2 linked regions of the Blastochloris viridis genome follow. The protein of the gene in region 2 binds, or shares a complex with, the protein of the main gene of each other region. Links are inferred from orthologs where the notes say so. Each region holds a gene or a part of one and is shown on either strand. Other genes may lie near its edges.

Region 1 (8,774 bases), 2.6 Mb from region 2 along the record:
CTTGAGGTCGTCCACGACCATGCTGCGGGCCTGCTTGGTTTCGCGATCAACGAGGGTGAGCACCTTCATCTTGTGATGGTAGGCGCGGCGCACCGGCTTGCCGGGCTCGCGACCGATAAAGGTCTCGTCCACTTCCACGATGCCGCCTTCGCCGCCCATGGGCGCGAGATCGCCAGAGCGCATAGCCTCGCGGATGCGGTGCATCATGAACCACGCCGTCTTATACGTGACTTCAAGGATGCGGTGCATCTGGTGCGCGCTCACGCCTTTTTTGGAAGCGCAGATCAGATAGACCGCCTGTAGCCACTTGTGCAGTTCGACATGAGAGGACTCGAAGACCGCTCCCACGCGAACCGTGAACTGCTTGCGGCAGTCGGCGCATTTACGAAGGCCAATGCGGGTCTTCGCCAGATCATAGTGCTTACCCATGTTGCCGCAATGCGGGCAGACAGGCCCCTTCGGCCACAGGATCGCCTCGACATGGGCGAACGCGGCGGCTTCGTCGTGAAAGAAGGGCTTGGAAAGCACGGACATGACTTATCTCCTTGAGATTCAAGGTACTAAATCATCCGTGGTTCGTCAAGTATATAATCGCCTTTGCTTTGGGGAAGATGCGGGGTCCCCCGCCGGCGGGATTTGGCGTATGCGTCGTGCCATGCTGACAGCCTTCACCCTCCGCCCCGCCGCGGACGGCGACGTTCCCGCCATCACCGCGATCTATGCAAAGGCCGTGCGCACCGGCACCGCCTCCTTCGAGCTCGACCCGCCCGACGAGGCCGAGATGCGCCGCCGCCTCGACGTCGTCACCGCGTTCGGCGGGCCCTATCTGGTGGCGGCCGGTGCGGACGGCGGCGTGCTCGGCTACGCCTACGCCGGGGCCTACCGCACCCGGCCGGCCTATCGCTTCACGGTGGAGGATTCGATCTATCTGGCCGAGGGTGCCTGCGGCCGCGGCATCGGTCGCGCCCTGCTCGGCCGGCTGATCGCCGAGACCACCGCGCGCGGCTTTCGCCAGATGGTGGCGGTGATCGGCGACCAGGACAACGCGCCCTCGATCGGCCTGCATGCCGCGATGGGGTTTCGCATGGTCGGCTCGCTGGTGTCGACCGGCTGGAAGCACGGCCGCTGGCTCGACAGCGTGCTGATGCAGCGCCCGCTGGGCGAAGGCGACGGCCTGCCACCGCCGCCCGGACGCTGACTCAGCCAGCCACCAGCCGCACCGGCTTGTCGAGCGCGCTCAGCACCCGGGCGAGGTCGGAGCCGCGCTTCAGGATCAGCCCGGTCGCCGTCACCACGCTGTAGGCGCCCTGCTTGCGGGCGAGGCGCGGGACCTTCTCGACCCGATACAGCGCCACCTCGGCCGAGCGCCGAAACACCGAGAACACCGCGCGGTCCTTGAGAAAGTCGATGGCGTAGTCGCGCCATTCGCCGGTGGCGACCTTGCGGCCGTAGAGGTTCAGGATGCTGTCGAGTTCGCGACGGTCGAAGGTGATGTACGCCGGCGCGGCTCCGATGGCGGCGATGGCGGCGGGCGGCACGGTCCAATCGACCGGCATGCCGCCGCGGGCCTGGCTAGGGTCGATGTCGTCCAAGCGCGCCTCCTGCTGGAGAATGTCACCCTTGCGTCATGATCGCTGGAATTTGGCGGCGTTCAAGCGGAAACGGCGGCATCGCCGCGGCCCAATCCCGCAAGGCTCAGTCATGGCAGCCCAAGGCGTACGCCATTATTTTCGGGCGGCCGGAACAACACGAGAGTCTCACGGTTATTGAGCCAAGGACCGACCGGCGCGGTGCCTCGGCAAAACCCCAGCCCCCCAGCCCCCGGGGTATAGCTCGGTCGGTCCACCTTTCGGCCGTGACGGCCTGAGCGTGAGAAACGCCCAGGCTAGAGCATTTTCCGCACAAGTGGGTTCCGGTTGTGCGAAAGAAAATGCGAAATTACAAAGACCTAGAGCATCTGACCTGATGCAGTCAGGTCGGATGATGCTCTAGCCTGCTGCCGACAGCGCCGTCAGATCGGTCGAGTTCGATGTTCGCCACCCTCGCAGGGTGGCGTTTTGGTATCGGGCTCAGCGCAGCGCCGCGGTGGCGGCGCCGATCACCGGCCCGAGCCGCCCCTCCGGCGCATCCTGCACCAGCACCACCACCAGATCGCAGCCCTCGTCCAGCCACTCGGCGGTGTCGAGGCTGACGGTGACCCTCCGGCCGCTCCAGCTCGCGACCTTGGTCATCGACCGCACGACGTTGCGATAGGTCGCGGTGCGGCCGGCATTCTCGCCGCGGCCGATGTCGACCCGGACGCGGCGCTGGACGCCGAGCGCCCACACCTCGCCGCTGCGGCCGCCGGCGTCGGCGATGGTGACGTCGACGCGGCCATCGCCCGGCTCGGCCGACACCCGCACCGGCAGCGTGGCTCGGGTCAGCGCCCTGGCGGTGCGCAGGGCGTGCTCGATGGTCGCCCGGTCATGGCCGGGCGCCGACTCGCGGCCATTGACGACCATCTGCGGCGTGAACAGCCGGCGGTCGCCGAGCGATGCGGCATAGGCCCGCTGGCGCGCGCTGTTGCCGGGCTGCGCCAGCGTGTCCTTCCAGCCGAGATAGTCCCAGTAGTCGACCGCCAGCGACAGCGCGATCACGCCCGGCCGGTCGGCCAGCTCGCTGATGTAGGAATCGGCGGGCGGGCAGGACGAGCAGCCCTGGCTGGTGAACAGCTCCACCACCATGGGCGCATCGCCGCTGGCGAACGCCGCGGCCGGGGCGACCGGGGCCAGCGCCAGCACAACACTGAGGATCCGCAGGGGCAGCTTCATCGAGCGTTGTCATAAACCGCGCCGCGTCCGCGGAGGAGTCACGTCTGTGTGTGGCCTCGCCGCCGCACGCAACGGCCGGCGGCGAGGCCACCGATTTACGCCGCCAGCCCGCGCAGCACGTAGTGCAGGATGCCGCCGTTCTTGAAGTACTCGAGCTCGTCGAGCGTATCGATCCGGCTGAGCAGCGGCACGTCGAAGGTCTCGCCATCGCCGCGCGTGATTGTGGCGGTCAGGGTCTGGCGCGGCTTCAGGCCGTTCTCCAGGCCCTTGATGGTGACGGTCTCGTCACCCTTCAGCCCCAGGCTCTGCCACGAGGTGCCCTCGAAGAACACCAGCGGCAGCACGCCCATGCCGACCAGGTTGGAGCGGTGGATGCGCTCGAACGACTGGGCGATCACCGCGCGGACGCCGAGCAGGTTGGTGCCCTTGGCCGCCCAGTCGCGCGAGGAGCCGGTGCCGTATTCCTTGCCGGCGAACACCACCAGCGGCACCTTCTCCTTGCGGTAGCGCATCGCCGCGTCATAGATCGGCAGTTCGTCGCCGGAGGGATAGTGGACGGTGAGCCCGCCCTCCTTGCCGCCCAGCATCTGGTTCTTGATGCGGATGTTGGCGAAGGTGCCGCGCATCATCACCTCGTGGTTGCCGCGGCGGGTGCCGTACTGGTTGAAGTCGGCCACCGGCACGCCGTGCGCGGTGAGGTACTTGCCGGCCGGGGACGCCGCCTTGATCGAGCCGGCCGGCGAGATGTGGTCGGTGGTGATCGAGTCGAGGAACAGGCCGAGCACCCGCGCCTTGTCGATGTCGGTGATCGGCTTGGGCTCGGCGCCCATCCCGACGAAATAGGGCGGGTTCTGCACGTAGGTCGAGGCGTTCTCCCAGGTGTAGGTCAGGCCGCCGGTGACCTTGATCTTGCGCCAGTTGGCATCGCCCTTGAACACGTCGGCGTATTTGGCCTTGAAGATCTTCTTGGTGACGAACTTGCGCACCAATGCGGCGACGTCGCGCTGCGAGGGCCAGATGTCTTGAAGGAAGACCGGCTTGCCGTCCTTGCCGGTACCGAGCGGCTCGGTGGTGAGGTCCTTTGCGACCGAGCCGGCCAGCGCATAGGCCACCACCAGCGGCGGCGAAGCGAGGTAGTTGGCCTGGACGTCCGGGTTCACCCGGCCTTCGAAATTGCGGTTGCCCGACAGCACCGCGGCGGCAATCAGCTTGTTGTCGTTGATCGATTTGGACACCGCCTCCGGCAGCGGGCCGGAATTGCCGATGCAGGTGGTGCAGCCGAACCCGACCAGGTTGAACCCGACCTTGTCTAAGTCCTTCTGCAGCCCGGCCGCCGCAAGATACTCCGCCACCACCTGCGAGCCCGGCGCCAGCGAGGTCTTCACCCACGGCTTGGCCTTCAGCCCCTTGGCCACCGCGTTGCGGGCGACGAGGCCCGCCGCCATCATCACGTAGGGGTTCGAGGTGTTGGTGCACGAGGTGATGGCGGCGATCGCCACGTCGCCATGGTGCAGCTCGTAAGCGGCGCCCTCGACCGGGGCCGCCTTGTCCTGTTCGCCAGGACGCTTGAACTCTGCTGCCAGCGCCTCGGCGAAGCGCGCCTTGACGTCAGGCAGCAGCACGCGGTCCTGCGGCCGCTTCGGCCCGGCCACTGACGGCTCGACGGTGGAAAGGTCGAGCTCCAGCGTGTCGGTGAACACCGGCTCGGGCGTGGCGCGGGTGCGGTAGAGCCCCTGGGCCTTGGCGTACTTCTCGACCAAGGCGACGCGGGCCGACTTGCGGCCGGTGTCGGCGAGGTAGCGCAGCGTATCCTCGTCGGTCGGGAAGAAGCCGCAGGTGGCGCCGTATTCGGGGGCCATGTTGGCGATGGTGGCGCGGTCTTCCAGCACCAGGGCGTTGAGGCCGGAGCCGAAGAACTCGACGAACTTGCCGACCACACCCTTCTTGCGCAGCATCTGCGTGATCGTCAGCACCAGGTCGGTGGCGGTGACGCCCTCGCGGATCTTGCCGGTGAGGCGGAAGCCCACCACCTCCGGGATCAGCATCGAGATCGGCTGGCCGAGCATGGCCGCCTCCGCCTCGATGCCGCCGACGCCCCAGCCCAGCACGGCGAGGCCGTTGATCATGGTGGTGTGGCTGTCGGTGCCGACCAGGGTGTCGGGATAGGCCACCTCGACGGTCGCGGCCTTGCCGCGCTTGATCACCTTCTCCTTCTTGGTCCACACCGTCTGGGCGAGGTACTCAAGATTGACCTGGTGGCAGATGCCGGTGCCGGGCGGCACCACCGAGAAGTTGGCGAACGCCGACTGGCCCCATTTGAGGAAGCGGTAGCGCTCGCCGTTGCGCTGATATTCCAGATCGACATTCTGCTTCAGCGCCCGTGCGGTGCCGAAATTGTCGACGATCACCGAGTGGTCGATGACGAGGTCGACCGGCACCAGCGGGTTGATCTGCTTGGGATCGCCGCCGAGCGTGGCCACGGCGTCGCGCATCGCGGCGAGGTCGACCACCGCCGGCACGCCGGTGAAGTCCTGCATCAGGACGCGCGCCGGGCGGAACGCGATTTCGCGCTCGGACTTGCCCTTCGACGTCAGCCAGTCCGCCATCGCCTTGATGTCGTCCTTGGTGACGGTGCGGCCATCCTCAAAGCGCAGCATGTTCTCCAGCAGCACCTTCATCGAAAACGGCAGGCGGGAAATGCCTTTCAGTCCGTTCTTCTCGGCGGCTTTGAGGCTGTAATAGGCGTAGGTCTTCGTGCCGACCGTGAGAGTCTTGCGGCACTTGAAGCTGTCGAGCGAAGTCATGGCGGAAGCCGTTCCCGAATGAAGGTGAAATCTGGCACGCCGCACAGGGCCAATGCCGAGAGTCCGGCCAAGCCAACTGGCCACCCCCCAAGATCATTGCGACGGCACTGCGGCTTATAGCCCCTTCAAACAACACGCGCGAGATCTGCCGAAACGCCTGCGACGAATGTCGCAATTTGAGGCGGCAAAGCCGGCCCGCCGCGGCGCGATCGCCGTCGCTACCGGCGTGTTGCGAGCGCCGCCGGCACGCCGGGGCCTCTTGCGCGCGGGGAGCGGGCGTGGTGTTGGTCTTCTCCCGTCCCGTTTCGCCGGTTTCTCTCGTCATGCCGTCACAACAGCGCCTCGTCGGCGAGCGTCTCATCTGCGAACGCGGCGGCCGCGAGGTGTTTCGCGACCTCTCGTTTTCGCTCGCCGCCGGTCGGGCGCTGGCGCTGGTCGGGCCGAACGGCGCCGGCAAATCGTCGCTGCTCCGCCTCACCGCCGGACTGGTGCGGCCGGTGTCGGGCACGCTGGAGCTTAAGGGGTTCGACCCCGAACTCACCGTGGCGGAGCAGGCGCACTATCTCGGCCATCTTGACGCGTTGAAGCCGGCGCTCACCGTGGCGGAGAACCTCGATTTCTGGATCCGCGCCCTCGGCGGCGGCCCCGGCGTTGCGCTCGGCGTCGCGCTCGACCAGGTCGGGCTGGCACGGCTCGCCGAGCTGCCGGCGCAGTATCTCTCGGCCGGCCAACGGCGGCGGCTGGCGCTGGCCCGGCTGCTGGTGGTGCATCGGCCGCTGTGGCTGCTCGACGAGCCGACCACCGCGCTCGACGTCGCCGCTCAGGCGCGGCTGTTCGAGCTGATCGCCGGCCACCTTGCCGCCGGCGGCTTGGTGATGGCGGCAACCCACCAGCCGCTCGCCGTCACCACCGACGAACTCAAGCTCGCCGGGGAGGCGGTGCAATGACCGCTTTGACGTCCATCGTCTTGCGCGACCTGCGGCTGGCCGTCCGCGTCGGCGGCGGCGCCTTCGTCGGCGTGCTGTTCTTCCTCACCGTGGTGGTGGTGATGCCGTTCGCCATCGGCCCGGACCTCAATCTCTTGCGCCGCATCGGCCCGGCCATCCTGTGGGTCGGCGCGCTGCTGGCGAGCCTGCTCGCGCTCGACCGGCTGTTCGCCCAGGATCAGGAGGACGGCACGCTCGACCTCCTCTTGATGGCGCACACCCCGCTGGAGCTGGTCGCCGCCACCAAGGGCCTCGCCCATTGGATCGCCACCGGCGTGCCGCTGGTGCTGGCGGCGCCGGTGCTGTCGCTGCTGCTCAATCTGGAGCCGGCGGCGATCGGCGCGGTGGTGCTGACGCTGCTGGTCGGCACCCCGGCGCTTACCTTCATCGGGCTGGTCGGCGCGGCGCTGGCGGTGACGCTTCGGCGCGGCGGCCTGTTGGTGGCGGTGCTGATCTTGCCGCTGTCGATCCCGATCCTGGTGTTCGGCATCTCGGCCTCGAACGCCGCCGTCACCGGCGGCGTGCCGTTCGGGGCGCCGTTCACGATCCTGTGCGCGCTCTCGCTCGGCAGCCTGGTGCTGGGGCCGGTCGCCGCCGGCGCCGCGATCCGGGCCGGGCTCGACTGAGGCGGAACGGACGCCGCCGCCTACGTGGATTCGCTGGCCCTTGACGCAGCGCATTGCAGGCCGCCGGCTCTCCCGGTAAAAGCCGCCCATGGCGCTCATCGATCTGGCTAATCCTACGCGGTTCCTCGCGTTCGCCCGCACGCTCATTCCGCTTTGCGGTGCGCTCGCCGCCGGCCTGCTCGCCGTCGGCATCTACTTCGCTTTCTTCGTGGCCCCGGAGGACTATCAGCAGGGCGCCACCGTCCGCATCCTCTACATCCACGTGCCCTCCGCCTGGCTGGGCATGGCCTGCTACGTGGTGATGACGCTGTCGGCGATCGGCACGCTGGTGTGGAAGCACCCGCTGGCCGACGTATCGCAGAAAGCCGCCGCCCCGATCGGCGCCGCCTTCACCCTGTTGTGCCTGCTCACCGGCGCGCTGTGGGGCCGGCCGATGTGGGGTACCTACTGGGTGTGGGATGCCCGGCTGACCTCGACCCTGGTGCTGCTGCTGATCTATCTCGGCCTGATCGCGCTGTGGCGCACGGTGGAGGACCCCGGCCGCGCCGGGCGTGCCGCCGCGGTGCTGACCCTGGTCGGCGCGGTGAACATCCCGATCATCAAGTTCTCGGTCGACTGGTGGAACACGCTGCATCAGCCGACCTCGGTGATCCGGCTCGACGGCCCGACCATCCATTCCTCGATCCTGACGCCGCTGCTGATCATGGCGCTCGGCGCCACCGCGCTGTTCATCACGCTGCACCTGTCCGCCATGCGCAACGAAATCCTGCGCCGGCGTGTTCGCACGCTGCGCATCCTCGCCGCCCAGCGCGGCGCCACCGCGTGAGCCCGTCATGATCGACCTTGGACCGCACGCCCTGTTCATCCAGCTCGCCTGGGGCGCCGCCGTGGCGATCACGCTCGGCCTGATCGCCTGGGTGATGCTCGACTATCGCGCCCGCCGCCGCGAACTCGCCAAGCTCGAGGCCGTGGCCGACGCCCGGCGCCGGCCGGCCGCGACGACGCCCAAGCCGGCGGCGGCGGTGGAAGGAGCCGGCCTGCCATGACCTCGACCGAAAAGACCCCTGCCGCCCCGCGCCGGCTGAGGCTCGCGCTGCTGCCGCTCGGCCTGTTCGCCGCGCTGACAACGCTGTTCTGGGTCGGGCTGTTCTCGGGCGACAAATCGAAGATTCCGTCCGCCCTGATCGGCAAGCCGGTGCCGGCGTTCGCGCTGACGCCGCTGCCGGGCAGCGGCCTGCCGGGGTTCGGCGCCGACACGCTGAATGGCCAGGTCACCTTGGTGAACGTGTGGGCGTCGTGGTGCATCCCCTGCCGTGAGGAGCACCCCCAGCTGGTCGAACTCGCCAAGGACCCGCGGTTCAAGCTTTATGGCCTGAACTACAAGGACAAGGACGACAACGCCAAGGCGTTCCTCGGCCGGTTCGGCAATCCCTATGTCGCGGTCGGTGTCGACCCGTCCGGCCGCACCGGCATCGATTGGGGCGTCTACGGCGTGCCGGAAACCTTCGTCATCGGCCGCGACGGCACCATTCGCTACAAGTTTATCGG
Region 2 (12,621 bases):
ATCTGCACGCCGATCCAGCCGCGGGTCACCGTGCCGTGCTCGCGCAGGCTGGTGACCACCGTCCGAACCGTCTCGGCCGGAATGGCGAAGGCGATGCCGACGCTGCCGCCGGACGGCGAGAAGATCGCGGTGTTGACGCCGATCACCTCGCCATCGAGGTTGAAGGTCGGGCCGCCGGAATTGCCGCGGTTCACCGGCGCGTCGATCTGGACGAAGTCGTCATAGGGTCCCGAGCCGATGTCACGGCCGCGCGCCGAGATGATGCCGGCGGTCACGGTGCCGCCGAGGCCGAACGGATTGCCGACCGCCACCACCCAATCGCCGATCCGCGGAGCCTTTTCGCCCAGCGTCACGAACGGATAGGAGCCGCCGTCGACCTTGAGCAGCGCGAGGTCGGTGCGCTGGTCGGTGCCGACCACCTTGGCGTTGAGGGTGCGGCCATCGTCCGTCACCACCTCGACGCTGGCGGCGCGATCCACCACGTGGTTGTTGGTGACGATGTAGCCATCGGCGGAGATGAAGAAGCCGGAGCCCTGCGACTGGCCGAAGCGGTGCGGCTGGCGCGGGCCGAAGCCGTGCGGACCGCCGCGGCCGAAGCGCTCACCAAACTCGCGGAAGAAGCGCTCCATGCCGCCGGGAGGCATCGGCGCGGCCTCATCGTCCTCGCCGCCGAACTGCATCGGCTCGGCGACGGTCTCGGTCTTGACGCGGACGCTGACCACCGCTGGCCGCACCCGCTCGACCACGTCGGCGAAGCTGAACGAGGATGCGGTGAGGCGGTTCGGCGTGGCCTGGAGCTGGGCAGTCTGGGACTGGGTCGACTGGGCCTGGGCAACGTCGCGGACCAGCAACGGCGACAGGCTGAACGTGCCGACGCCCAGCAGCGCGAGCACGGCGACGCCGGCGAGCAACCGGTTCCGGCGCGGCGAGCGCGACCCAGACGACGGCGGAGTCTGAACGATGGGGGACATCTGAGATCTCTCCGAAACGGGCATTGCCGCCCTGTTGAGCCGGAGAGTGACGTTCTCCACCTTACCGCGGGCTGGAGCGTCGATGAAAGTTTGGTAATTCCGCGGCCGCGACCCTATCCTAACGTCATTGCGGCCGGCCCTGGTGGCGGACCTGCGCCGTCAAAATTCAAGAGTTTCGGTACCGCTAACACTTTGATTCAGAATATTTTATCAGCTCGAAAGTCACGAACCCAACAGCCGGCTGGATCCGCCGGAGTGACTACAGCTGAACGCTGCACGCCGAGACTTGACCACTGCTCGGCGGCACCCCACTGTTCGATTGCATCCCAGGAGGCGCCTTCAACCTCTCTTTGCCGCACCGGGCCCATTGCGTGGGGCAACCAAGGGCTTCCGGGTGAACGGCGAGATCGCGATCCGCGGATTTGTCTTTTTCACTGAATTTTGTTGTAGGGCTAAAGTATGGATGAAATTTTTCCTTGGGGCTGGGGCAATGAGGTTCTCTACCGCATGTGTCGCGAAAGACCTCAACACACCGATAACGATGTAATTTCCGGCAAATTATGGTTGATAGGACGCGCCTACTCCGCCGCAATCGAGCGCGGCGCTGGAGATGCCATCATCGCAGGCAAAGATCTACATCAGACCATCGCACCGGAGATCAAGGCATCACCTCTCGACGCTTGGCTTAAAGAAATTTCTGACATTGAATTCGTTGACAAAGAAAATCTATCCCGCGTACTCGCTGTCCATCAGCGATTTACACTTCTCATGAAAAGACTTACGAAACGCGAGCGGCGGTCGTTCACCTCAAAATACTTACATTTTCATAATCCAAACGCTTTTTTTATTTACGACTCCCGCGCCACGGCTGCGGTCAGAAAGTGTGTCGGTCGCCGACGCTTCCCTATCCCGAACTCGTGCACAGAGGCAGATGACGTCTACGCGACGTTCGTCCTGCGGTGCATCGAATTTCGAGATACGGATGCCAAGAGCGGCCAGCCGCCGCTGACACCGCGTCAATTGGATCAATTACTGTTGGGTTATGGACTGCCGCCCCGATAAATTAAACATAGCGACCTGAAAAGTTGTCATCAGGAGAGTATTTTTCGGCGACGGCGCCACGAAATCCGGCCTGATCGCCCCGAGTTCGCGTCACTCCGAGCGCAGCAGGTCGGCGACGCGCTTTTCCTCATCCGCGCTCAGCGCCGCGGTGGCGGTAGCAGCGGTGCGGCGGCGACGGGCTGCGACGACGATGCCGATGCCGCCGCCGACGAGGATGGCGAGCGGGCTCAGCCACAGCAGGACGGTCGACAATTCCCACGGCGGCCGCAGCCGCACGAAGTCGCCGTAGCGCGCCACCAGGAAGTCGAACACCTGCTGGTCGTTGTCGCCGGCCTGGATGCGCTCGCGCACCAGCACGCGCAGGTCCTTGGCGAGGCCAGCGTCGGAATCGTCGATCGACTGATTCTGGCAGACCATGCAGCGCAGCTCCTTGGAGAGCTCGCGCGCCCGCGCCTCCTGCGCCGGATCGGACAGCACCTCGGAGGGCTGCACCGCGAGCGCGGGCAGCGGCGCCGCCAACGCCAGCGCCACGATCGCGCCGCGGAACCAGTGCTTGCGTAAGACGATGCTGAATGCCTGGATCATGACGTTCAATCGACCTCCAGATGACGGCTCCGTCATCGGCAGAACCGGGCTGTTGTCCCTTCCCCGTTGCGGGAGAGGGCGGCGACGTTTGGGCGAAGCGACATCCGGGCCGGGCGGGTCACGGGTTTGCCCCTCGCCCGCCCTCGCGGAGCCTGTCCCTTGGGCCGGCCGAAGAAGGCCGGACCCGAGGGCTTCGGACGCCCTCTCCCGCACCGGGAGAGGGATAGCGGCACTCACTCGGCCGGCTGCAGCGTGGCGCTGCGCATCTTGGCGGTGCGCGGCGCGCCGATCCGGTAGCGCCGGTCCGACAGCGACAGCCCGCCACCGGCCACCATCACCAGACAGCCGAGCCAGATCCACAGCACCAGCGGCTTGTCGTAGATCCGCACGTCGATCGAGTTCTCGGTGAAGGTCTCGCCCGGCGCGATGTAGAGTTGCGAGAAGCCGTGGGTGAGCAGCGCCGCCTCGGTGGTCGGCATCCGCCGCGCCAGGAAGATGCGCCGCGACGGCTCGACGGTGCCGATGGTCTTGCCGTTGCGCGACACGGTGAAGCGCGCGACGCCCTCCTGATAATTGGGGCCGTTGCGCGGGAACAGCGACTCCAGCGTCAGGGTATAGTCGGAGATGCTGACGCTCTCGCCGATCTTGACGCGCTGCACCACCTCGCTCTTCCAGGCGCTGTCGCCGACGATGCCGAGGATGACGAGGCCCATGCCGATATGGGCAAAAGCGGTGCCCCAGGCCGAGCGCGGCAGGCCGCGGGCGCGGGCGAAGCTCACCTTGAGCGGCACCCGCCACAGCGCGGCGCGCTCGGCAAGGTCGGCCAGCGCGCCGACGATGATGAACACCGCAAGCCCGACCGCGAGCGGCGCCAGCACCGAGCCGCCCGTCACCAGCGCCAGCAGGATGCCGGTGGTGAACACCGCCGCCGCGATCGCCACCAGCAGGCGCTGGACGACACCGAGCAGATCGCCGCGCTTCCAGGCCAGCAGCGGCCCGAACGGCATCGCGATCAGCAGCGGGATCATCAGCGGCACGAAGGTGGAGTTGAAGAACGGTGCGCCGACCGAAATCTTCTCGCCGGTGATCGATTCCAGCGCCAGCGGATAAAGCGTGCCGACCAGCACCGCCGCGCACGCCGCCGACAGGAACAGGTTGTTGAGCACCAACGCGCCCTCGCGCGACACCGGCGCAAACAGCCCGCCCTGCTTCAGGGTCGGCGCCCGCCAGGCATAGAGCGACAGCGAGCCGCCGATGAACAGCACCAGGATGGCGAGGATGAACACGCCGCGCGCCGGATCGGTGGCGAACGAGTGCACCGAGGTGAGCACGCCCGAGCGAACCAGGAAGGTGCCGAGCAGCGACAGCGAGAAGGCGAGGATGGCGAGCAGCACCGTCCAAACCTTCAGCGCCTCGCGCTTCTCCATCACCACCGCGGAGTGGATCAGCGCGGTGCCGATCAGCCACGGCATGAACGAGGCGTTCTCGACCGGGTCCCAGAACCACCAGCCGCCCCAGCCCAGCTCGTAATAGGCCCAGTACGAGCCCATCGCGATGCCGAGGGTGAGGAAGATCCAGGCGGTCAGCGCCCACGGCCGCACCCAGCGCGCCCAGGCGGCGTCGAGCCGGCCGTCGATCAGCGCCGCCACCGCGAAGGCAAAGCAGATCGAGAAGCCGACATAGCCGAAATAGAGCAGCGGCGGATGGATGGCGAGGCCGACGTCCTGCAGGATCGGGTTGAGGTCGCGGCCCTCGATCGGCGCCGGGTCCAGGCGCAGGAACGGGTTGGAGGTGAGCAGGATGAACAGCAGGAACGCCAGCGCCACCCACGCCTGCACCGCCAGCACGTTGGCCTTCAGCGACTGCGGCAGGTTCTTGCCGAACACCGCCACCAGCCCGCCGAACAGGGCGAGGATGAGAACCCAGAGCATCATCGAGCCCTCGTGGTTCCCCCACACGCCGCTGATCTTGTAGATCAGCGGCTTGGCCGAGTGCGAGTTCTCGTAGACGTTGGCGACCGAGAAGTCGCTGGTCACGTAAGCCCAGGTCAGCGCCGCAAACGACAGCGAGACGAACAGCGCTTGCGCCAGCGCCACCGGCGCGGCGGTGCCCATCAGGGCGTCGTCGCCGGTACGCGAGCCCCACACCGGCAGCACCGACTGCACCAGCGCTAAGGCCAGCGCCAAGATAAGAGCGTAATGGCCGAGTTCGGCGATCATGAGCGTGTCCCTACCGCGCGATGTGTTTCACTGAAATCGCCGGCGCGCATTAAGCCTTCGTTTGAGCACGGTGCTCTCGCAAAATCGGGGCCCGCCTTTGCGCATCATGAAGCTGCCCCCGCATGATGCTCCCGCAAAACCGGTGTCCACGTTTGCGCATCATGCTCTACCGCGGCGTCGAGGGCGTGCTGGCTGCCGCCCCCGGTGCCGGCCCCTCGCCCTGCCAGTGGCCCTGCTTCTTCAGCGCGTCGGTGACTTCGCGCGGCATGTAGTTCTCGTCGTGCTTGGCGAGCACGGTGTCAGCGAGGAACACGCCGTCGGGGCCGAGGCTGCCCTCGGTGACGACCCCCTGCCCCTCGCGGAACAGGTCGGGCAGGATGCCGGTATAGGCGACGGGAATGGCCTTGTTGCCATCGGTCACCTTGAACCGCACCTTGAGCTGTTCGCCGCGCTCGATGGTGCCGTTCGCCACCAGGCCGCCGAGGCGGATGCGCTCGCCGGGCGCCACGCCCTTCTCGACCACGTCGGTCGGCGAGTTGAAGAACACGATGGAATCGTTGAGCGCGACCAGCACCAGGCCGGTGGCGACTGCCAGCACGGCGAGTCCCGAGCCGATCAGAGCGAGGCGACGTTGCTTGCGGGTCATGTCCGCTACCCTTCCGATGATCCCGGTCTCATACCGGATCCGGGCGACCGCGGGATCAGGATCTCTTTTGATCCGGATATCCGGCCGAACCAGACCCTCGTCGAAAAACGGCAAGCCGGCCGGCCAGGGCCTCAGCCGCCCAGGCCGAGCCCCTTGGCGAAGGTCTCGACATTTCTCAGCTTGTCCGGTTCAGCCTGCAGCGCCGTCCGGGCGTCAGCCAGCGCGGCGCGGGCCTTGTCGGCCTCGCCGAGCGTCATGTGGCCGCGCATCAGCCGCATCCAGCCTTCAACGTCGCCGCGGTCGTTTTGCAGCTTCTGCGCCAGCATCTCGACCATGGCGCGAACCATGGCGGTCTGCGCCTCCGCCGAAGGCTCGGCGGCCGGCTGCATGTTCTCGACCCGCGGCCCCGGCAGCACATTTGCGGCCTCGGGCTTGCCCGCGTCGAGGTTACTCGCCTCGGAGGACTTGCCCGCCTCGGACTTGCCCGCCTCGGACTTGGCGGCCTCGGCCGCGATTTCTGCGAGCGATTGTTCCAGCACCTCGCGCCAGGGCGAATCCGGCGCGGTGTCGGCAAGCTGCATCCGCCACCGCGCGGCGGCCGATTCACGCTTGCCCTCCTGGTGGTCGGCAACGCCAAGGAAGTAGCGCGCCTTGGGCTGCCTGGCGTCCATCGCTGCGACCCGCTCGAAGATCGCGCGCGCTTCCGGGGTGACGACGTCGCCGGCCGCAGCGAACATCGACTCGCCGAGACCGGCCAGCCGGTCGGCGCTCTCGCCCAGCAGTCGCATCGCGTTCTGGTTGGCCCGCACCGCATCGGCGTAGCGGCCCGAGCGCATGTAAACCGGCGCCAGCACTTCCCAGCCGCGGCCGTCGTCCGGGTTCTCCGCCAGGCGCGCCTCGACCTGCTCGATCAGCACGGCGAAGTCCTGGTGATTGGAGGGCGCGTCGCGGCGCGCCGCGATCGGCTGGTCGGGCAGATCCGGCACGCCGATCACAAGATAGGTACCGACCGCCAGCATCGGCACCACCACCAGGCCGGCGGCGGCGACCGCCCAGCCCCGCGCGCGCGCGGCACCCGGCGCAGAGGCGGCAAGGCGATCAGCAGCGGCCAGCAGCCGGCGCTTGACCTCGACGCGGGCGGCGCCGGCCTCGGCGGCGGTGATCTGGCCGCCGGCCAAATCGCGTTCAACCTCAGCGAGTTGATCCCGGTAGATGGCCAGATCGGGCGCGGCTGCGGCCGTCCGTCGACGAACCAGCGGCAGCAAGACCGCCAGCGCTGCCAGAGCAGTCATCGACGCCAACGTGACCCAGAACACCATTCTTCCCTCCGCAACTCGACCTGTCGGTTGCGACGCGGCACGCCGGAATTTTTCCGGGACCCTACGCAGCCGGAGCCGGCCGGTCCTTGCGGAGCATCAAAGGGAGGAATGCGTCGACGTCAAGATCGGGCGGCCTATCGGCGCTCGCCGGCCGGCTCGGCCTGCCTTCCCTGCGCAGCGAGATCGACCGCCCTGGTCAGCGTTTGTGCGTAGCCGGGACCGAACACCCGGCCGGAGAGCTGAATTGCCGCGTCGAGCTGCGAGCGCCGGAACGGCTTCTCGACGTCGCTGGCGACGCGAAGGCCATCGATCAGCGTGGCGGTGCCGGTGTCCAGCAGCGCGTTCAGTTCGGAGGTGGCGCGCTGGGTCGCCTCGTTGAGGGCGATCTCGCCGGCATAGGTGCGGCACAGCAGGAGAAGGTCGATCGCCTCCTCCGCGGTCGCGACGTCGGCGGCGGAAACCGCCGGTTCCGACGCCGCCTCCTTGCGGGTACGCATCTTGAGCAGGCGGCGGATGTCGGTGCTGCAGGCGGCGATTTCCGTCGACAGCAGCGCGGCGATGTCCTTGCGGATCGCCGCCAGCCGGCGGCTCCAGGCGGAATCGCCGCGCAGGTCGAGCTCGGTGCGGAACCCGCGGGCGTCGTCGTGGATATCCTTGACCACCGGCGCCAGCGCGGAAAAGTCGCGCCGCTTCATCAGCGCCTTCAGCAGCGCCACCTTGCGGTCGAGATCGGCGAAGGCTAGCTCGACCGCGGCCGCGAACGGCGTTTCGGCGATCTTGGCGGCAACGTCGGTCTCGGCCGCCTTGATGGCGACGCGGACGATCTGCCAGGGCTGGGCCAGCCGCCTCATCAGCAGCGCCAGCGCGTAGGGCAGCACGTCGGGGTGGCGCGCCATCGAGCCGTTGAACACCGCCCGCGCCGCGTCCAGGTTCTGATCGGACAGGTTCTTGATGGAGGTCGGCAGGCGGCCACCGATGGCCCCCAGCGCGTCGCGGGCGCACAGGATCGCCAGCACGTCGCGCAACTCCTCGACCTCGCGCTGGGAGCCGAGCTGCGCGGACAGCTTGCGGGCCGCCACCTCGTCGCGCGCCGCCGCGGTCAGCGCGGCGCGGATGCGGATGATGGTGTGGTCCTGGAAGCTCTTGGCGATGCGCAGTGCCGAGGCCTCATCGCCCGGCTGCAGCGTGGTCGCGACCGCAACGGTGAACGCCTTGATGTCGGCCGGCAGCACATCGCGGCTCAGCCAGGTCCAGATCGGCTCCAGGCAGGCGCGCGGAATGACGCCGCGAATCTTGGTCGGCGAAACCTCGTCGGCCAGGAACGGCTCGACCGGCAGAAAGAACAGCTGCTGGGGGCTGGTGATGCGGGGCTGCGGCGCCTCGGCCGGCGAGGCCGCGGTGCCGCGCAGCTCCTGGAGAACGATGGTCGCGGTGTCGTCGCCGGCAGCGGCTTCGCGCTCGAGCTTTTCGACGACCAACGCACGGGCTTCGGGCGTGAGGTTCTCCAGATAGCTCCGCAGCTTGTCGATCGCATTGCGCGGCTGCGCCATGCCGGCCCCCCCATCCATTCGAAAGATCGAGGCAAGCTATGGCGGCGTCGTTTAAAATTCGGTATTCGCCCGGCCACCGCCCCGGAAATTAACGGATTTTCGAACGGTGGCCGGCGGCGAATCAGCCGACCGGCCGCCAGGCCCCGTCGGGCTCGCGGCAGGCGGTGCCGCGCGCGGTCTGCGGCCGGCCGTCGATATAGATGGTATGGGTGTACTCGCGGCAGTCGCGGCCGGAGCGCTGATAGGACGGGCCGGGCACCACGGTGCCGTAGTGGCCGTTGTCGGGGTTGCGCCAGGACACCGGGGCGCCGGAGCGGCCCCGTTCGAGCGCCTCGACCTCCGCAGCATAAGCCCGCTGGCGGTCCTGCTCGTCGAGCTGGGCGCCAATGACGCCGCCGATCAGGCCACCGATCAGGGCACCCGCCACCACCGAGCCGACGTCGCCGTGTCCGATGGCGCTGCCGGCGAGGCCGCCGATGATCGCGCCGGTGCCGGCCCCGACCACGGTCTTGGTACCGGGCCCATCATCGGTGGTGGTGCAGCCGCCGAGCGCGAGGACGGTCGCGACCGCGACGAAAGACTTGCGGACATGCATCGGCAACACTCCGGAATTGGCGACGGGCTTGGCCCTGGGCGTGACGGCGAACCGGCCGGCGAGTCGCGGCCTGTGCTTCGGGTAGGGCGGGATTCCGGCGAAAGCTGGGCTTGGAGGCGGGCACGCCAGGCGCCCTACCCCGCCGGCAGGATGAGCTCGGCGCGCAGGCCCCCGATCGGCGCGGCGCCGAGCACCAGGCGGCCGCCATATTCGGTTGCGGTCTCCACCGCGATGGCAAGGCCGAAGCCGGAGCCGGGCTTGGTCTCGTCCAGCCGCTTGCCGCGCTTGGCCACCGCCTCGCGCTGGTCGGCGGTGAGGCCGGGGCCGTCGTCGTCGATCACCACCCGCAGGAAGCGGCGATCGAGCGCATGGGCGGCCGGCTCGGCCAGCACCTCGATCTCGACCCGGCTCGACGCCCATTTGGCGGCGTTGTCGATCAGGTTGCCGATCATCTCGTCGAGATCGTGCCGCTCGCCGCGGAACTTGAGGTCGGGGTCGAGCGCGGTGGCGAAGGTGAGCCCGCGCCCGGCGTGGATCTTCTCCAGCGTACGCACCAGCGCGGCGATCGCCGGCGCGACCTCGGTCAGGCTAGCGACGTGCGCGGCGGCGGCGGCGATGCGGGCGCGGTCGAGGTGGTGGCCGACCTGCTCGCGCATCACCGCCACCTGCTCGCGCACCTTGGCGGCGAGCGCGTCGTCGCGGCCGGCGGCCTCGTTGAGCAGCACCGACAGCGGCGTCTTCAGGGCATGGGCGAGATTGCCGACGTGGGTGCGGGCGCGCTCGACCACCTCGCGGTTGGCGGCGACCAGGGCGTTCATCTCGCGCGCCAGCGGCGCGACCTCGCGCGGGAACGGGCCCTCCAGCCGGTCGGCGGTGCCGGCGCGGATCGCCGCCAGGCCCTTCGACAGCGCCTGCAGCGGCCTCAGCCCATAGCCGACCTGGAACAGCGTGGTCAGCACCAGCAGCAGGCCGAGGCCGGCGAAGGTGGTGCCGATCGCAAGGTTGAAGCCGGCGCTCTCCTCGACGATTTCGCGAGCGTCGCCGCCGACGGCGACCAGCAGCCGGCCGTCCTCGCCGAGGTCGATGGTGCGTTCGGCGAGCCGCAGCGGCTGCTCGCCCGGGCCGGCGACGTAGCCGTGGCGAATGCCGTCGGCGTCCTCCGGCACCGCGCGCTGATCCAGCCGCAGCAGCGTGCTGCCGAACAGCGAGCGCGAGGCGCGCACCTCGGCCGGGGAGCTGTCGACCCGCACCACCTGCCAGTACCAGCCCGACAGCGGCAGATCGAACAGCGGCTCGCCGAGGTCGCCGTCCTCGGCGCCCGATTCGGACACGGCGACGGCGGCCACCAGCGCCTTGAGGTAGATGGCGAGCCGGCGGTCGAACGCCCGCTCCAGCGCCCCGGAATACAGCGACGACAGCCCGATGCCGGTGGCCAGCAGCACCAGCGACGTCACCACCGCGGCCGACAGAAACAGCCGCAGCGCCAGCGACGAGCTGGAGCCGGCGCGCCGGTCGGCCTCCGGCTGCGGAGGATGCCGCGTGTTCTCAGCCACCGCCCATTCCACCTGCGCCGACGACGCTGCCGGCCGGCCCCGCCCGCCGCGTTGTCGCACAATCCGGCGACGAAGATGAACCGGTTTTGCGCGCCATGGTTTAGCTGGCGCCGGCGGCCGGGGCGAGCACATAGCCGAGGCCGCGCACGGTCTGGATGACGTCGACCCCGAGCTTCTTGCGCAGGCGGCCGACGAACACCTCGATGGTGTTGGAATCGCGGTCGAAATCCTGCTCGTAGAGATGCTCGACGATCTCGGTGCGCGACACCACCCGGCCCTGGTGGTGCATCAGATAGGCCAGCAAGCGATATTCGTGCGAGGTCAGCTTGACCGCCAGCCCCGCCACGGTGACGCGGCTGGCGCGGGTGTCGAGCCGCACCGGGCCGCAGGTGAACTCGCTGGTGGCGTGACCGGCGGCGCGCCGCAGCAGTGCCCGCAGCCGCGCCAGCACTTCTTCCATATGGAACGGCTTGGCGACGTAGTCGTCGGCGCCGGCGTCGAAGCCCTGCACCTTGTCGCTCCAGCGCTCGCGCGCGGTGAGAATCAGCACCGGCATGGTGCGGCCGGCCCGCCGCCACGCCTCCAGCACCGACAGTCCGTCCATCTTGGGCAGGCCGAGGTCGAGCACCACGGCGTCGTAGGGCTCGGTATCGCCGAGGAAATGGCCCTCCTCGCCGTCGACGGCGCGGTCGACGGCGTAGCCGGCCTCCTCCAGTGCGCTGGCGAGCTGGCGATTGAGATCGGGATCATCTTCGACGACGAGCAGACGCATCGGCCGACTATAGCAGAGCCATTCCGGCATGATCGGGGCGCAGGCCGGATCGCCGCCGCTTTCTGCCTGCGTATCTGCGCGCCGTCACCTCCTCGAAACCGTGGTGACGATGGCTGATCGCAACGGTCTTGGATGCCGACGCCGTTGGTCGGACCCACCGGTCCGACCAACGAAACGTGCCGACGTCCGAAAGATCCGGCCATCCGCTGCCGGATGAACGGCACCGGTTCCGCTTCCGGCTGATCCGCCGGATGTCGTTACAGACGGTTACTTCACCGACGCCGGCAGGAACTTGAACGGCTCCGCCGGCTGGAACTGCGCCGCGGCATTTCCGGCATAGATGGCGCCACCGGTCAGCAGGAGTTTCTTGGTCGGGGTTCCGGGAGCGAAGGCCAGCTCCGACACATTGATCCAGAACAAGCTCGGGCTCCGGGACGATTCGAAATAGTAGCGCTTGTTCTTCTGGTCCGACACCGAGCGCCACAGCGTGGAGGCGATGTTCGGCTCGGCCGGCGTCGAAATGCCGAGCGGGACCGACGCATTGCGAATGACCGAGAACGTGGAGGCTACCGCTTCCACCTCGTTGGCCGTCTTCGGAATGGCGTTGATGTAGAATGAGGCCCGCACGAAGCGGTCGGCGGCGCGGTTGGTGCCCGGCAGCATGACGGCACCGCCGATCTCCTGCCAGTAGGTGTCAAGCGCGAGCTGCTGGTCGTAGACCGGCGAATTCGTCATCACCTGATACTGGCGGCCGTGGTGAATGACCAGCTTGCCGCCGATGTATTCGAAGATGGCGGAATCGCCGGTGGCGTCCGAGATCGCCAGATGCACCGCACCCGGCTCGCCGTCCGGCGTCGTCACCGCGGCCACGTAGAACGGCTCGGCGCGAAGAGCCTCGACCGCCTCGGCCACCGAGGCGTAGTTGTCGAGGACATATTGCGCCCAGGCCGAGATCGAGATCGGCGGGCGCTTGCTGCCGGCGGCCGGCTTTTCGTACTCGGCCTCGGCCAGATACAGCAGGTTGGCGACCAGCCCTTTCTCGTTCATGCCGTCGGCGGTCGCGGCATCGAACGCGGTGGCGACCAGGCTGCCGTATTTCGAGGTCCAGCGGATGGACGTCGGCCCGGCCGCACCGTCGCGTGCCATGCCCCTCGGAAAGATCCACAGGTTCGAGCCGATGTCGTCCTTCCAGTCCATGCTGCGGATGGTGATGATGGTGTTGTCCGGCCCAAGATAGACCGCGCGGGTGCAGGCCTGCGCCGGCTGCCCCAGCGTGATGCCGGCCACCGCCAGGGCGACCAGGCTGGACACGGTGCCGACCACGCTGCGAATGCCTATCGCCCGTCCCC

What was found.
Region 1: the proteins of ccmE (region 2) and ccmB are in contact, whole or in part, in a solved structure (PDB 8CE8), measured with the Escherichia coli proteins. The link is inferred for Blastochloris viridis from one-to-one orthologs.

The regions. Positions count from the first base shown.
Region 1 is NZ_CP012946.1:260-9,033, reverse strand. What follows is about bases 5,436-8,391. They hold ccmB (heme exporter protein CcmB), read left to right. Parts: upstream 5,436-6,557; coding sequence 6,558-7,226; downstream 7,227-8,391. Other genes in these bases: BVIR_RS00005 (DsbE family thiol:disulfide interchange protein), read left to right, coding at 8,269-8,391; ccmD (heme exporter protein CcmD), read left to right, coding at 8,060-8,272; BVIR_RS00015 (heme ABC transporter permease), read left to right, coding at 7,315-8,052; ccmA (heme ABC exporter ATP-binding protein CcmA), read left to right, coding at 5,938-6,561; acnA (aconitate hydratase AcnA), read right to left, coding at 5,436-5,614. Also shown: BVIR_RS00050 (IS1595 family transposase), read right to left, coding at 1-534; BVIR_RS00045 (GNAT family N-acetyltransferase), read left to right, coding at 644-1,198; BVIR_RS00040 (DUF2794 domain-containing protein), read right to left, coding at 1,200-1,556; BVIR_RS00035 (DUF1223 domain-containing protein), read right to left, coding at 2,070-2,810; more of acnA, read right to left, coding at 2,906-5,435; more of BVIR_RS00005, read left to right, coding at 8,392-8,774. UniProt on the Escherichia coli protein: Required for the export of heme to the periplasm for the biogenesis of c-type cytochromes.
Region 2 is NZ_CP012946.1:2,594,309-2,606,929, forward strand. What follows is about bases 3,744-6,630. They hold ccmE (cytochrome c maturation protein CcmE), read right to left. Parts: upstream 5,484-6,630; coding sequence 5,004-5,483; downstream 3,744-5,003. Other genes in these bases: BVIR_RS11350 (heme lyase CcmF/NrfE family subunit), read right to left, coding at 3,744-4,837; ccmI (c-type cytochrome biogenesis protein CcmI), read right to left, coding at 5,615-6,630. Outside these bases: BVIR_RS11340 (Do family serine endopeptidase), read right to left, coding at 1-971; BVIR_RS16900 (hypothetical protein), read left to right, coding at 1,431-2,033; BVIR_RS11345 (cytochrome c-type biogenesis protein), read right to left, coding at 2,124-2,618; more of BVIR_RS11350, read right to left, coding at 2,852-3,743; more of ccmI, read right to left, coding at 6,631-6,802; BVIR_RS11365 (hypothetical protein), read right to left, coding at 6,937-8,352; BVIR_RS11370 (RT0821/Lpp0805 family surface protein), read right to left, coding at 8,474-8,947; BVIR_RS11375 (ATP-binding protein), read right to left, coding at 9,082-10,500; BVIR_RS11380 (response regulator transcription factor), read right to left, coding at 10,601-11,272; BVIR_RS11385 (linear amide C-N hydrolase), read right to left, coding at 11,540-12,621. UniProt on the Escherichia coli protein: Heme chaperone required for the biogenesis of c-type cytochromes. Transiently binds heme delivered by CcmC and transfers the heme to apo-cytochromes in a process facilitated by CcmF and CcmH.